DNA from 3 places in the Rahnella sp. Larv3_ips genome. Region 2 is predicted to be linked to each of the others. Evidence: predicted binding sites of a transcription regulator. Region 2 holds the regulator's gene; each other region holds the start of a gene.
What was found. Region 2 encodes CRP, which controls carbon source genes, mostly activating them, when cyclic AMP is high. Its sites were predicted from a motif close to ATGTGANNNNNNTCACAT; they were not measured.
Positions count from the first base shown of each region.

Region 1: deoC (deoxyribose-phosphate aldolase) is a predicted target of CRP. The motif match lies at 1,842-1,859, and genes of this name have one in related genera.
Region 3: ED901_RS13785 (YjcB family protein) is a predicted target of CRP. The motif match lies at 2,764-2,781, and genes of this name have one in related genera.

Region 1 is NZ_MJIB01000003.1:200,122-205,167, forward strand. Features, by position in the region: gene deoA (thymidine phosphorylase) at 1-772, opposite strand, end outside; gene deoC (deoxyribose-phosphate aldolase) at 819-1,598, opposite strand; gene ED901_RS00905 (TatD family hydrolase) at 2,144-2,929, opposite strand; gene ED901_RS00910 (patatin family protein) at 2,926-4,137, opposite strand; gene ED901_RS00915 (DUF1328 domain-containing protein) at 4,408-4,569, opposite strand; gene osmY (molecular chaperone OsmY) at 4,916-5,046, opposite strand, start outside.
Region 2 is NZ_MJIB01000021.1:665,618-670,663, reverse strand. Features, by position in the region: gene ED901_RS22560 (hypothetical protein) at 1-155, shown strand, start outside; gene ED901_RS22555 (OsmC family protein) at 509-916, opposite strand; gene crp (cAMP-activated global transcriptional regulator CRP) at 1,279-1,911, shown strand; gene ED901_RS22545 (YccS/YhfK family putative transporter) at 1,973-4,048, shown strand; gene ED901_RS22540 (aspartate aminotransferase family protein) at 4,211-5,046, opposite strand, start outside.
Region 3 is NZ_MJIB01000008.1:110,428-115,473, forward strand. Features, by position in the region: gene malT (HTH-type transcriptional regulator MalT) at 1-2,638, shown strand, start outside; gene ED901_RS13785 (YjcB family protein) at 2,892-3,176, shown strand; gene bglX (beta-glucosidase BglX) at 3,571-5,046, shown strand, end outside.

The DNA.
Region 1 (5,046 bases), on a different contig from region 2:
ACGCGGTGGTTTTGCAGCCTGCGCCGTTCGCCACATCGGCAATCGACTGAGCCAAGTCTTCGGACAGCTGATAGGTCGGCATAAATGCGCCGGAACCCACTTTGACATCCATGACCAGCGCGTCCAGACCTTCAGCCAGTTTTTTGGCGAGGATTGACGCGGTGATAAGCGGTATGGAATCAACGGTCGCGGTGATATCACGGGTGGCATAGAAGCGTTTATCCGCCGGTGCCAGCGAGCTGGTCTGGCCGATGATCGCTACGCCAACGTCCTGAATAATGCTGCGAAAACGGCTGTCGTCCGGGAAAATATCAAAACCCGGAATGGCTTCGAGTTTATCGAGCGTGCCGCCGGTATGACCGAGGCCACGGCCTGAAATCATCGGAACATAACCTCCGCACGCCGCCACCATCGGGCCGAGCATCAGGGAAGTCACGTCACCCACGCCACCGGTGGAATGTTTATCCACGATCGGGCCGTTCAGGTTCAGGCTTTTCCAGTTAAGTACGGTACCGGAATCACGCATCGCCATGGTCAGCGACACGCGCTCATTCATGGTCATGTCGTTGAAATAAATAGTCATTGCCAGTGCGGCGATCTGACCTTCTGAAACCTGACTGTCGCGAATACCGTTCACAAAGAAACGAATTTCTTCGTCACTTAAAGGATGGCCATCACGTTTTTTACGAATAATTTCTTGTGCGAGAAACAAGGTATCCCCCTGCCTGAGCTGAACGCCAGAATCTGGACGCTGATTGTGCGGGCGCTGCATGGCAACGCCCCGACAGATGCGCACCGCCTGGGCGGTGCCCCGGTGATCAATAGCTGCTGGTGGCTTTCTGACCGGCGTGACCCAGAGTGGTCAGCAGGCTTGCCAGCAGGCTGGATGCACCGAAACGGAAATGACGTGAGTCAGCCCATTCGCGGCCCAGCAGGCGATCGACCAGCGCCAGATACTGCGCGGCATCTTCAGCGGTTTTAACGCCACCGGCAGGTTTGAAACCGACGTCTTTGCCGACGCCCATTTCAGCGATCACAGTCATCATCAGCTCTGCGCTGTGCAGCGTGGCGTTTTCCGGCACTTTACCGGTAGAGGTTTTGATGAAATCAGCACCCGCTTTGATAGCGATTTCAGACGCTTTACGGATCAGCGCGTCTTGTTTCAGTTCACCGGTTTCGATGATCACTTTCAGCAGGACATTGGCAGCGGCACAGGCTTCTTTGCACTGTTTCACCATTTCAAAACCAACCTGCTCATTACCAGCCATCAGCGCGCGGTACGGGAAGACCACGTCAACTTCATCTGCGCCGTAAGCGATAGCGGCACGGGTTTCGGCCAGCGCAATCTCAAGATCGTCGTTTCCGTGCGGGAAGTTGGTCACGGTTGCGATACGGATGTCCGGCGTACCTTGCTCGCGCAGGGTTTTACGGGCAATCGGGATAAAACGAGGGTAAATGCACACAGCAGCGGTGTTACCTGCCGGGCTTTTTGCCTGATGACAAAGCGCGATCACTTTTGCATCGGTGTCGTCTTCGTTCAGGGTGGTTAAATCCATCAGGTTCAGCGCACGTTGTGCTGCGGCGGTTAAATCGGTCATATAACTCTCCAACAATTTTCAATTCCAGCGACCAGCCAGAACTGAGCATACAGTCATGAATTCCTTTCGGCGGGTAACGCCGCAGAAGAATTCTGCACGGTTGGCGAGCGGACTTGGTTCCTTGAAGATAGCGTGCGTAAGCGCTGTATCTGGCTTACGTGGCAACTGAGATCCTTCTCACCGCGCTTGGATTGGCAGACGCCAATTCGTTGTGACTATTTGAACACGTCACATCAGGTTCCTGTGTGCAGTATTTCACACAAAATGAAAACCGTTTGCAACGTTGCTTGGTGAAATGAGATCTGAATCACATTTACCCGGCGTTATGCTCAGTATTCGGCCCATATAAGAGTGTATACCCGATTCATGACAAACGGAGTTCGGGCAGACACGCGGGGATCACCGACCGGTAATCTTGCCGGTGATGTTATAATAATAACATTTAAAGAGGAAACAAAACTTACAAAACATCACGATCGGCATGTTAATAGGGAATTTGACGAGAAATTAATGTTATTTAAATCACAAAACGATGAACGTGAACATCAGTCAGAAGGAAGATTAAACACCCGGCGGGTATTCGCAAGCAGCGCGGCGGCGATATCTTCGGGGCGTTCCGGGCGTAACTCACACAGCACATCAAACACTGCGGCGGCGCGTTCCGGGCGATTTGGCTGGCCCTGAAAACCCTGCAACGGCATATCCGGCGCATCCGTTTCCAGCAACAATGAGGAAAGTGGTAACTGCGCCATCACCTGACGGGTTTTCTGCGCACGCGCATAGCTGATGGTACCGCCAACGCCAATGGCGAAACCCAGTCTGATAAACGCCTGCGCCTGAGAAAGGCTGCCTGCAAAACCATGTACCACACCGGTCGCCGGAAGTTTTGCCTGCCGCAACATGGCCGCCAGCTGATCGTGACTGCGCCGTGAATGCAGGATCACCGGCAGCGACTCACGCTTTGCCAGGGCGAACTGCGCCTTCAGCAAACGCTGTTGTTGCTCAAACATCGGCGTTTCCATAAACAGATCCAGCCCGATTTCCCCGACGGCCACCACGCGCGGATCGCGCTGGCTGAGCAGGGTATCCAGCAACGCCAGATCGTCGTCTGTATGCTGCGCGATATACAGAGGATGCAGACCGAGCGCGGCATAAAGCTGAGGGAATTTTTTTGCCAGCGAGAGAATACCGTGGAAACGATCGGCGGTAACGGCGGGCACGATGATGTCCCGCACGCCACTCTGTTGTGCCAGATGCAGGCTTTCAGCCTCAGCACCGCTGAACGGCGGGAAATCGAAATGGCAGTGCGTATCAACGAAGTGAACACTCACAGCTTGTCGCCTTCACTGGCAGGATAAATGTCCGCTGACCGCATCTCAGACGGGACGCTTTGCGGGCGGATTTCTGCCGGCGTACTGTCCTGAAAAGCCGCCGGACGCACGACGCCACCATCGGCCACCATATCGGTGAGCACAGCGGGATCAAGCACGATTTGTTCGACCGTGCTGACGGCCGCCGCCAGCGGCGTCACGTTTTCTGGCTCATTCTCCGGCACCACCACGCGCTGAGGCCGTGTCGCCCGCGGAATAATCTGCGGATAAGGCCGCTCATTTTCACGCGGCAACAGCCAGTGTGCGGCTGCCGACAGGAAATACCGGCCACAGCGACGCCCGAGATGATAATCCTGATTGAGAGCAGGTAAACGGCTGCCGAGCGCGTGGCTGGCCAGCGGTTTCGGCGGGAAGATTTCGAAAATCCGCACGTCGCCCGGTGGGTTTTCAATGAACTGCTGAATACGGTGATAGCTGTTTTCGTGATGCTGCATCATGCGCACCAGTTGTTGCAGGCTGCTTTCGCTCAGCCATTGCTCCATACGCTTCATCCATTGCGGCGTGTAGAACATCGCCGAAGGCACCGTGCGGATCACCACGATGGTATCTGCCCCACGACGGTAAGCTTCTTCCACCGGAATAGCGTCGCTGATGCCGCCGTCCTGATAGCTGATGCCGTCCAGATCCACGCCCATACGATAAAAACCGGGTATGGCGCTGGAGGCTTTGATCACCGGTAACCAGTTCTCACGCGTCGGTGAAAAATAACTGGCCGTGTAATCGTCGCTGCGGCAGGCGCACATCAGAAATTCGCGGCCATCGATCAGCAGCTTTTCCGCACTTTCCATCGCCAGCGGCATGTTTTTTGCGGTTTCATCGACCAGCCAGTCGAGATCGATAAGATGCCCGCCGCGCACAAAGCGCAGCGGATTGAAGAAGTCAGGGCTGGTGGTGTAGCGGGTAATGACTCTTCTGGCGTAACCCGGTTGTCCGCACACGAAGGCGGAAAGGTTTTGCGCGCCGGCAGAGGTTCCGAGGTACAAATCGAAGGGATTGAAATTCGCCCGCTGAAATTCATCCAGCACACCGGCGGTAAAAATGCCTCTCTGCCCTCCCCCCTCGCACACCAGGGCTATCTTGCCCGGCCGGTAGGGTTTATATGCCAGCGGTTCTATATTCCCCAGCGTGACAGGTATTCTGTATCCCAACGCATTATCCTCACACAATTAGCCTTTACGGGCAGGCTTCATTTCTGAGCATACCTCGTCTTATCAGTTTCGGTGAGTTTCTTACCAGGATGTGAGGATAAAATCGTTACTTACTGTTAACGGATCACATAAATCAGAAGGGTCATAACATAAAAAACATCGCCCCCTTTTCTGAAAACACTGCGGTCAGGCAATGTGTTCAGATAAGAGGGCGATGCGGTGTCTTACGAGGGACTTCTGTTAACGTTATGATTTCATAACGTTATATTGTCAGAGTCGTTTACGACCGGTAAACAAGCTGATCAGGAACAGAATGATACCCACTACGAATACGATTTTTGCAGCCCAGGCAGCTGTACCAGCCAAACCACCAAAACCCAGTGCTGCTGCGATCAACGCGATGATCAGAAAAATAATGCCCCAACGAAACATAAGCTTCTCCTTACCCTATATATTCACTTTGCCAGTTTAAAAAGGTGACACTCCTACTTCCGGTCTGAAGTCTCGGTGTAACATTTGTCTTGGTGACACTTTATTAGCCGGCAAATACCGGAGATAAAAATCATCACTTACCTAATAAAGATAGTCGGAAAAATGGAAGTGTTAGCAAAAACTAACGCTTATTTTTCAAATAAATGTTCACATCGCTATTGCGTAAGCCTTCAGTGCCGGACAATGGGCAGGAGGTACGGTATATCATTATATGTTATTCAAATCCGGCGCCCTGCCCGTGAGCGGACGCCGTTTACTGCTTCATACGACACACGTTTCGCGAAAATTATGGTGCAACTTTCAGGTCGTTTTTAACGCTTTTCACGCCATCAACGGTTTTCGCAACGCTTTCAGCACGGTCAGACTGTGCCTGGTCTTTTACTGAACCGGAAAGCTGAACAACGCCTTCGGTGGTTT
Region 2 (5,046 bases):
TGGGACCTATTAACAAACAATCGGCTGAGATAGAGACCTTTTATCAGCGAACCAGGCTGGCCCTGCTGGAAACAGACAAAGGAGCAACCTGTCTGTGGATCCTTGAAGCGACATACGAAGAATGGAAAGCAGATAACGCCCGCAAGGTTAAGTAATGTTACTCCCTGAAATACAAAGCCCGGTCGGCTGAACGGGCTTTCCTCACGTTCTACCCCCCATTGATTTCCCGTGTTAATTCTCCTTAGTCTCTGGATCCCCTTAGCCGTTTTTGCGTGTCTCCAGCTCGCACAATACACCTACTTGTTAACGTGGCTTTCGCCACCAGATAACGCCGATCGAGGGTTTTTAAGTCTTTTATCATTGGCGGGGTTTTAATGGCGTTACCATCAATTCTGGCCAGTCCAGAGGATTTCGCCGCGCTACAGCGCGAAGGCAGGCTGGATTTTTGCCGCGCGGCGATTTTTGGATTTACTGCGTCATCAGTGCCAGACGTATGACTGGTCGTGACTTATTCGACGTTAACCACTTCAAAACTGTGGGTGATCGAGGCGGCTTTGCCCAGCATCAGAGAAACGGAACAATATTTCTCAGCTGACAGGCTGACGGCGCGCTCCACAACCTTGTCGGTCAGGTCTTTACCGGTGACGATGAAGTGCAGATTGATGTGTGTGAACAAACGCGGTGCTTCTTCGCGACGTTCTGACGTCAGTTTCACTTCACAGTCACGGACATCGCTGCGGCCTTTTTGCAAAATCGACACCACGTCGATCGCGCTACAGCCACCCGCGGACATCAGCAACATTTCCATCGGGCTCGGTGCTTTATCACCGGCATTCCCGTCCATTAAAACCTGATGACCCGACGCGGATTCACCTAAAAACGTCAGACCTTCCACCCATTTTACGCGTGCGTGCATTTGCTTATCTCCTGGCGTTCTTATTCATCAAATTTTCACCCCAGAGTACCCTTTCACCTAAAAACTGGCAACGTAACCCGATCGCCATCATGCTGAAGCGAGACAACACAAGACAGCATTGCAAACCTGTGTTACAAACAAAGCCGAAACATACTTTCCAGTAAATTGCGGTGACGGTTTTCGCGGTTTAAGAACAGAACCCAAGGTGATAACAGCAATTAACAGGCTGTTTCACTCCGACATCCGCTTGCAGCATTTCTGGTGAGTTACATGCTGATAGGGCGCATTAATATTCAGACGCCGTACAGGGAACTCTGAGCCCTGTGATTTTGGGCAGCGATAATAACAGAGGATAATAGCAAATGGTTCTCGGCAAGCCACAAACAGACCCGACACTTGAATGGTTCCTGTCTCACTGTCATATACATAAGTATCCTTCTAAAAGTACGCTGATTCACCAGGGTGAAAAAGCCGAAACGCTGTACTACATCGTGAAAGGGTCGGTTGCCGTCCTGATTAAAGATGAAGAAGGCAAAGAGATGATACTTTCCTACCTTAACCAAGGTGACTTCATCGGCGAGCTGGGACTCTTCGAAGAAGGTCAGGAACGCAGTGCCTGGGTACGTGCTAAAACTGCCTGCGAAGTGGCTGAAATTTCTTATAAAAAATTCCGCCAGCTGATTCAGGTTAACCCGGACATTTTGATGCGCCTCTCCGCGCAGATGGCAAACCGTCTGCAAATGACGTCAGAGAAAGTCGGTAACCTTGCTTTCCTCGACGTAACGGGCCGTATCGCTCAGACCTTATTGAATCTGGCCAAACAGCCAGATGCCATGACCCACCCGGACGGGATGCAGATTAAAATTACCCGCCAGGAAATCGGTCAGATCGTCGGTTGCTCCCGTGAAACCGTCGGCCGCATTCTCAAGATGCTGGAAGATCAGAGCCTGATCTCCGCACACGGTAAAACGATTGTCGTTTACGGCACACGTTAATCCCTCAAAAAAAGGCGCGACAGCTTACTGTCGCGCCTTTTTTATGGGCTAAGCTTCATCCATGACGCTATGGCGAAGGCTGTTTTATCATCCCGAAGTGAACTATGCACTGCGTCAGACGCTGGTGTTATGTCTGCCGGTCGGCATCTGCTGGCTGTTTGGGAATCTGCAAATGGGCCTGTTGTTTTCCCTCTGCCCTGCCTGCTGTAACGTCGCCGGTCTTGATACTCCCCACAAACGCTTTTTTAAACGTCTCATTATTGGTGGTGCTCTGTTTGCGCTGGGCAGCATTCTGCTGCAAGTGATGCTGACCGGGTGGCACCTCCCGCTGCCGCTGATCATGCTGTCGCTGGCATTATTACTTGGCGTCACCGGCGAAATCAGCCCGCTCCATGCGCGTCTGTTGCCCGGTGCATTGGTAGCGACCATCTTTACCCTCAGCATGGTGGGCGTCAGGCCGATGTGGCAGGCACCCGCGCTGTTTGCCGCAGGCACCGCCTGGTACGGCCTGTTTAACTGGGCGTGGTTTCGCATATCAAAAGAACAACCGATGCGCGAAACCCTCAGTCAGCTGTATTTGCAACTGGCGGATTATTTCGAAGCCAAATACAGCCTGCTGACGCAGCATACCGACCCTGAAACCGCGTTGCCGCCGCTGCTCAAGCGCCAGCAACAGGTCATCGATCTTATCGCCCTGCTTTATCAGCAGCTGCACATGCTGCCGCAGCACGGACATCATCATCACTACAAGCGGCTGTTTCAGCGTTTTCAGGTGGCGCTGGATTTGCAGGAGCACATTACCGTCAGCCTGCATCAGCCGGAAGAAGTGCAAAAGCTGGTGGAAGAGAGCCATGCGGAAGCGGTGATCCGCCGTAATGCTCAGGTGATTTCAGCCCGTCTGCGGGTGATTGCTGACGATATTCTTTACCACCGTCTTTCCGGGCGTTTTACCATGGCGAACGAACTGGCGGCGCTGGAGAAAATTGCCGCACGCAATCCGGATAATCCGGTCGGCCAGTTCTGTTATTACCATTTCAGCCGCATCGCACGTCTGCTGCGTACCCAGAGGCCACTGTACCGGCGCGATCTGATGAATACTCAGCCGCGCCTGCCTTTCTGGCCGGCACTGAAAAGCTATTTGTCCTTTAAATCCATTGCCCTGCGCAATGCCGCACGTCTCGGCATTATTCTGGCGTTAGGCAGCAGCCTCGGGTTGTTCTTCAATCTGCCGAAACCTTACTGGATTTTGCTGACCATCATGCTGGTCAGTCAGAACGGTTATAACGCCACCCGCGTGCGCATTCAGCACCGTGCGCTCGGCACGCTGGCGGGATTGCTGATCGCCGCTGCCCTGCTGAAACTGGAGCTGCCTGAGGGCGTCACGCTGCTGTGTATGCTGGTGATTACGCTGATATCGTACACGGTGTTGCGGAAAAACTACGGGCTGGCGATGGTCGGTATGACGGTGACGGCGGTGTATACGCTCCAGCTTCTGGCGATGAATGGCGTGCATTTTCTGGTGCCCCGGCTTATCGATACCCTGATCGGCTGCGCCCTCGCCTTCGGCGGTACGATCTGGCTGTGGCCTCAATGGCAGAGCGGATTGCTGCGACAAAATGCCCATCAGGCGCTGGAAGCCGATCAGGAAGCGATCCGGTTGTTACTGCAGGATAATCCGGATACCGCCAAACTGGCGTACGCCCGAATGCAGGTCAATCAGGCCCACAACAAGCTGTTTACCTCGCTGAATCAGGCGATGCAGGAACCGGGGTTTAACTCGCATTATTTGACGGATATGCGTTTGTGGGTAACGCACAGCCAGTTTGTGGTCGAGCATATTAACGCGATGACCATTCTCGCCCGCGAGCATTACATGCTGCCGGAAAAACTGGCGACGGAGTATTTACAGACCTGCGAAATCGCGCTGCAAAGCTGTCAGCAACGCTTGCTCTACGACGGGCCGGGCAGCGAGAACAATCTGTTCAATGCGCCTGAACTGCACCCGGATATGCCGCTGACCGAGATGGAACGCCACCTGCGACGCGTAATTTCCCATCTCAGCGTGATGCATACGATTTCGTCACTGGCGTGGAAGCAGAGGCCGCATCATGGGATCTGGCTGACGCGCAAGGCGTGAAGGGGAATGCCCTTTCAAACTCCCGTTTTTACTGGCTTGCAGCCAGCCTGTCTTTTAAAACTGACCGGCGCTATTTCGGTTTCTCGGGTGCGAAGGCGCCCACTCGCCGCTGGTTAAAACCGACTGAGTACATTTCGGTGTTAACCAGCGATGTAGCAGGGCTCACCCACCGCAAACTTTCCCCACCGCTTTCTCAAACCGCTGCATCCCTTCTTCAATATCCGCGAAGTCGATAACCAGCGATGGCGCAAACCGCATTACATTCGGTCCGGCGACCAGCATCATGAGGCCGAATTCGGCGGCGGCGGCGTGGAACTCGCCCGCGCGGTTTTTGAAGGCATCCGACAGCTCCGCTCCAATCAGTAATCCCTGACCACGGAATTCTTTGAAGATGTGGTATTTCTGGTTGATTGCCTCCAGCGCGCTGATGAATTTCTCGCGACGCTCGTCGATACCCGCCAGCACTTCCGGGGTGTTGATGATATCGAGTGCCGCTTCAGCCACGGCACAGGCCAGCGGGTTACCGCCGTAAGTGGTGCCGTGTTTGCCCGGCTCCATCACGGAGGCCACGTCTTCGGTTGCCAGCATCGCTGAAACCGGGAAGCCGCCGCCCAGCGCTTTGGCGGTGGTCAGAATGTCCGGCGTCACACCGTAATGCATGTAGCTGAAGAGTTTGCCGCTGCGGCCCATGCCGCTTTGTACTTCGTCCAGCACCAGCAGCGCCTGATGTTTGTCGCACAACTCGCGCAGACCTTGCAGGAATTCCTGGGTGGCAGGCGTCACTCCGCCCTCGCCTTGCACCGGCTCAACCACAATGGCGCAGGTGTGATCGTCGATGACCGCTTTGACCGCGTCCAGATCGTTAAACGGCACGTGGACGATATCAGCCGGTTTCGGGCCAAAGCCGTCGGAGTATTTTGGCTGACCGCCCACAGACACGGTGAACAGCGTGCGGCCATGGAAAGCGTTATGGAAAGCGATGATCTTACTTTTGTACG
Region 3 (5,046 bases), on a different contig from region 2:
TAATTATCGTCTGACCCTGGTCGCCAGCCCGGCGGGCTATGGGAAAACGACGCTGGTGGCACACTGGGCGGCGGGTAAAAGCGATCTGGGCTGGTATTCTCTGGATGAAAGCGACAATCAGCCGGAGCGTTTTGCCAGCTACCTGATCGCCGCCGTTCAGCAGGCCTGCGGCGGTCATTGCGTGAAGAGCGAAGCCTTGAGCCAGAAGCATCAGTACGCCAGTTTGTCCGCGTTGTTCGGGCAACTGTTCGTGGAGCTTTCCGACTGGCACCGCCCGCTGTTGCTGGTGATCGACGACTACCATCTGATTTCGAACGATGCCATTCATGAGGGCATGCGCTTTTTCCTGCGCCATCAGCCGGAGAATATGTCGCTGGTGGTGCTCTCGCGTACCCTGCCACCGCTGGGCATCGCGAACCTGCGCGTGCGCGACCAGTTGCTCGAGCTGAACGCTTCCCATCTGGCCTTTACCCACCCCGAAACACAACAATTCTTCGACTGCCGCCTCAGGGATCCGATCGATCAGGCTGACAGCAGCCGTCTGTGTGATGACGTCGCGGGCTGGGCCACCGCGCTGCAACTGATTGCGCTCTCAGCGCGCCAGTCCACCACGCCGGCCCAACAGTCAACTCAGCAATCCGCCCGTAAACTTGCCGGGCTGAATGCCAGCCATTTATCCGAGTATCTGGTGGATGAAGTGCTGGATCGCGTGGATGCGCCGACGCGTGATTTCCTGCTGCGCTGCTCGCTGCTGCGCTCAATGAATGACGCGCTGATTGTGCGTCTGACCGGCGGAGACAATGGCCAGCAGCGCCTGGAAGAATTAGAGCGCCAGGGATTATTCATCCATCGCATGGATGACACGGGCGAATGGTTTAACTTCCACCCTTTGTTTGCCACCTTCCTGCGTCAGCGCTGCCAGTGGGAACTGGCGGCTGAACTGCCCGCCATTCATCGTGCGGCTGCCGAAGGCTGGCTGGCGCAAGGCTTCCCCGCCGAAGCTATTCATCACGCGCTGGGAGCCGAAGACACCGATATGCTGCGGGATATTCTGCTGCAACACGCCTGGGCGTTGTTCAATCAAAGCGAACTGGCCTTGCTGGAAGAGTGTCTTAACGCGCTGCCGTATGAGCGCCTGATCCAAAATCCCAAGCTGGTCCTGTTGCAGGCCTGGCTGGCACAAAGTCAGCATCGTTATGCCGAAGTGGAAACCCTGCTGGTGCGCGCGGAAAGTGAAATGCAACAGCGCAGCATTGTGATGGAACAGGACATGACCGCCGAGTTCGACGCCCTGCGCGCGCAGGTGGCGATCAACGATGGCCGTCAGGATGAGGCGGAAAAACTGGCCGCCGATGCCCTGCGTTTCCTGCCGTATGAAAGCTATTACAGCCGCATCGTCGCCACCTCAGTCACCGGTGAGATTCAGCACTGCAAAGGCGATCTCACCCGCGCGCTGCCGCTGATGCAGCAAACTGAACAGATCGCCCGCCGGTACGAAGCTTATCACTACGCGTTATGGGCGCTGCTGCAACAGAGTGAAATCCTGATTGCTCAGGGCTATTTGCAGGCGGCCTATGAAATGCAGGATCGCGCGTTTGAACTGGTGCGCGAGCAACATCTCGAACAGTTACCGATGCATGAATTCCTGCTGCGTCTGCGGTCACAGTTATTGTGGTCGTGGTCGCGGCTTGACGATGCCGAAGAGGCCGCCCGTGAAGGGCTCAACGTGCTGACCAATTTCCAGCCGCAGCAGCAGTTGCAATGTCTGGCGATGCTGGCGAAATGCTCGCTGGCGCGCGGCCAGCTCGACAACGCGCACCACCATTTACAGCGCTGCGAAGCCCTGCTTAAAACCGGTCAGTACCATATTGACTGGCTGACCAACACCGACAAGCCACGGGTGATTTACTGGCAGATGATCGGCGATAAAGCCGCCGCGCGACAATGGCTGCAACAGGCCAGAAAACCGGACATGGCGGACAACCATTTCCAGCAGGGGCAGTGGCGCAATATTGCCCGCGTGCAGATTTTGCTGGAGAAGTTTGATGAAGCCGAAGTGGTTTTGGATGAACTGAATCAGAACGCCCGCCAGCTGCGTCTGACCAGCGATCTGAACCGCAATCTGCTGCTGAGTAATCTGCTGTACTGGCATACCGGGCGCAAAAGCGACGCGCAGAAAGTCCTGATCGAAGCGCTCGGGCTGGCGAACCGCACCGGCTTTGTCAGCCACTTCGTCATCGAAGGCGAAATGATGGCGCAGCAACTTCGTCAGCTGATTCAGCTTAATTTGCTGCCCGAGCTGGAACAGCGCCGCGCCCAGCAAATCCTGCGCGAGATTAACCAGCATCACCGCCACAAGTTTGCGCATTTCGACGAAGGCTTCGTTAATAAGCTGCTGACCCACCCGCAGGTGCCGGAACTCATTCGCACCAGCCCGCTGACCCAGCGCGAGTGGCAGGTACTGGGGCTGATCTACTCCGGTTACAGCAATGATCAGATCGCCGGTGAGCTGGATGTGGCGTCCACCACCATCAAAACGCATATCCGTAACCTGTATCAAAAACTCGGCGTCGCACACCGCCAGGAAGCTGTGCAGCAGGCTCAGCATCTCTTGCAGGTGATGGGCTACGGCGCGTAATTCCTTTACTTCATTCCCGCCTTTAATAACGCACGGCCATGAATCAGCTGTGCGTTATACATAAAATGCATTAGCGAGCAATTTTTGCTCATCGCCCCTGCTCATGACGAAAATCTGATGATATAATGTGACATGCATCACATTATTGTGTTTCTTCATTTCTTCAGTAAGCCCATTGCTCACCCTGTTTAAACAGCCTTTGCGGCTGATTTTGGCATCGTGCAACCGGCTGTAGTGAGTAAGGATTTTATCAATGGGAACGTTAACTGCCGGAATAGTCATGATGCGCTGGGAATTGCTGAGCGCTTTTTTGATGTTCTGCACCAGCCAGCTCAATATTCTGTGCCGCCAGTCGAGCCGCAACACCATGGCTTTCGTCTGTAGCGGTCTTGGCCTGACGGTGACCTGTTTCTTTGTCATGAGCCTGATGGGCATGACTTACAACGCCGCTGCCATTACGCAATTCTGGTCAATGACCAAAGACGTTTTCTTCGATGTGATGAGTAAAACCCCCACCGATATGCCCTTCTATTATTAATGCCGTTTTATTATTGATTCCTGCCTGACAGATTGATCGGCTTTTTCCGGGCTGAGCTTCACGCTCTGCCCGGCGCGTTGTGCAAAAATCTCCCTTCCCGCGCTATTTCATCGCTCATTACTGAACCGATTTGTCATCTAATCCTAATTGTCTGAAATTGCGGGGTATATCGAGCGTCTTTTAGTAGCCATCTGCCCGATTACCTGTAAATTGCGATCTGTCTCCACAGGTAAAAGATAATGTGCCGCACGATAAAACTATTGATTGCTAATAGTTGAAGGGTCGTATTAGATTCTCACACTATACTTTTCTTAGAATGATCATTGATTTGTTTGCTTCAGGCTGCTGAATTTTCTCTGTTTTGGCATCCCTGCTTATGGCTGAAGGAATTCCGATGAATACGCATCACATGCTCGGCGCGTTTGTGCTACTGGTAAGTTCTGCTTCTGCTCTGGCAGTAGAAACGGCGGGTATACCTCAGAATCAGGTAAAAGAGCGCAACGCGTTCATTGCTGATCTGATGAAAAAAATGACTCTTGATGAAAAAATTGGTCAGTTGAATCTGGTGACCGTCGGGACTGATTATCCGAAAGAAGCGATCATGGCCGATATTCGCGACGGCAAAGTCGGTGGCGTATTTAATACCGTGACCAAACCCGATATTCGCCGCCTTCAGGATGAGGTGAAAAACAGCCGCCTGAAAATTCCTCCTTTCTATGCGTATGACGTGGTACACGGCCAGCGCACTATTTTCCCGATCAGCCTCGGTCTGGCAGCCAGCTGGGACATGCAGGCCGTGGCCACCAGCGCACGCATTTCTGCAAAAGAAACCGCAGCCGATGGCCTGAACATGACGTTCTCGCCGATGGTAGACGTGACCCGCGATCCACGCTGGGGCCGTGTTTCCGAAGGTTTCGGTGAAGACACCTATCTCACTTCACGCCTCGCGCATGAAATGGTTACCGGTTACCAGGGCAAAGACCCGTCTGCCCCTGACGCTGTGATGGCAAACGTCAAACACTACGCGTTGTACGGCGCTGTTGAAGGCGGCCGGGAATATAACACCGTGGATATGAGTCTGACGCGCATGTTCAACGACTACATGCCACCGTACAAAGCCGCTGTCGATGCGGGTGCGGGCGGTGTGATGGTGGCGCTGAACAGTATCAACGGCACGCCTGCCACCTCCAACACCTGGCTTTTAAAAGACATTCTGCGTGACGACTGGCAATTCAAAGGCCTGACCGTCAGCGACCACGGCGCTATCGGCGGCCTGGTCAAACACGGCGTAGCCGAAGACGATCGTCAGGCGGCGGCCATGGCATTGAAAGCCGGTGTCGATATGGACATGGCGGATAACATGTACGGCAAGTATCTGAAAGGCCTGCTCGCCGACGGCATGGTCAGCCAGAATGATATCGACCGCGCGGTGCGTGACGTACTGGCCGCAAAATGGGACATGGGCCTGTTTGTGGATGAGTACCGTCATTTAGGCCCGCAGTCGAGCGACCCGGCAGATACCAACGCCGAAAGCCGCCTGCACCGCAACGAAGCGCGCGAAGTGGCGCGAACCTCGCTGGTGCTGCTCAAAAACAACAATCAGACATTACCGTTGCAGAAAGCGGGCACCATCGCCGTGATCGGACCGCTGGCTGACAGCAAACGTGACGTCATGGGCAGCTGGTCTGCCGCCGGTAAAGCGGCTCAGGCGGTAACCGTCCTGCAGGGCATGAAAGATGTGCTCGGCGATAAAGGCAACGTTCTGTATGCACGCGGCGCTAACGTCACTGACGATCAGGCCATGGTGGATTTCCTCAACTCTTACGACAAGCAGGTGATCAACGACACACGTAAACCGCAGGAAATGATT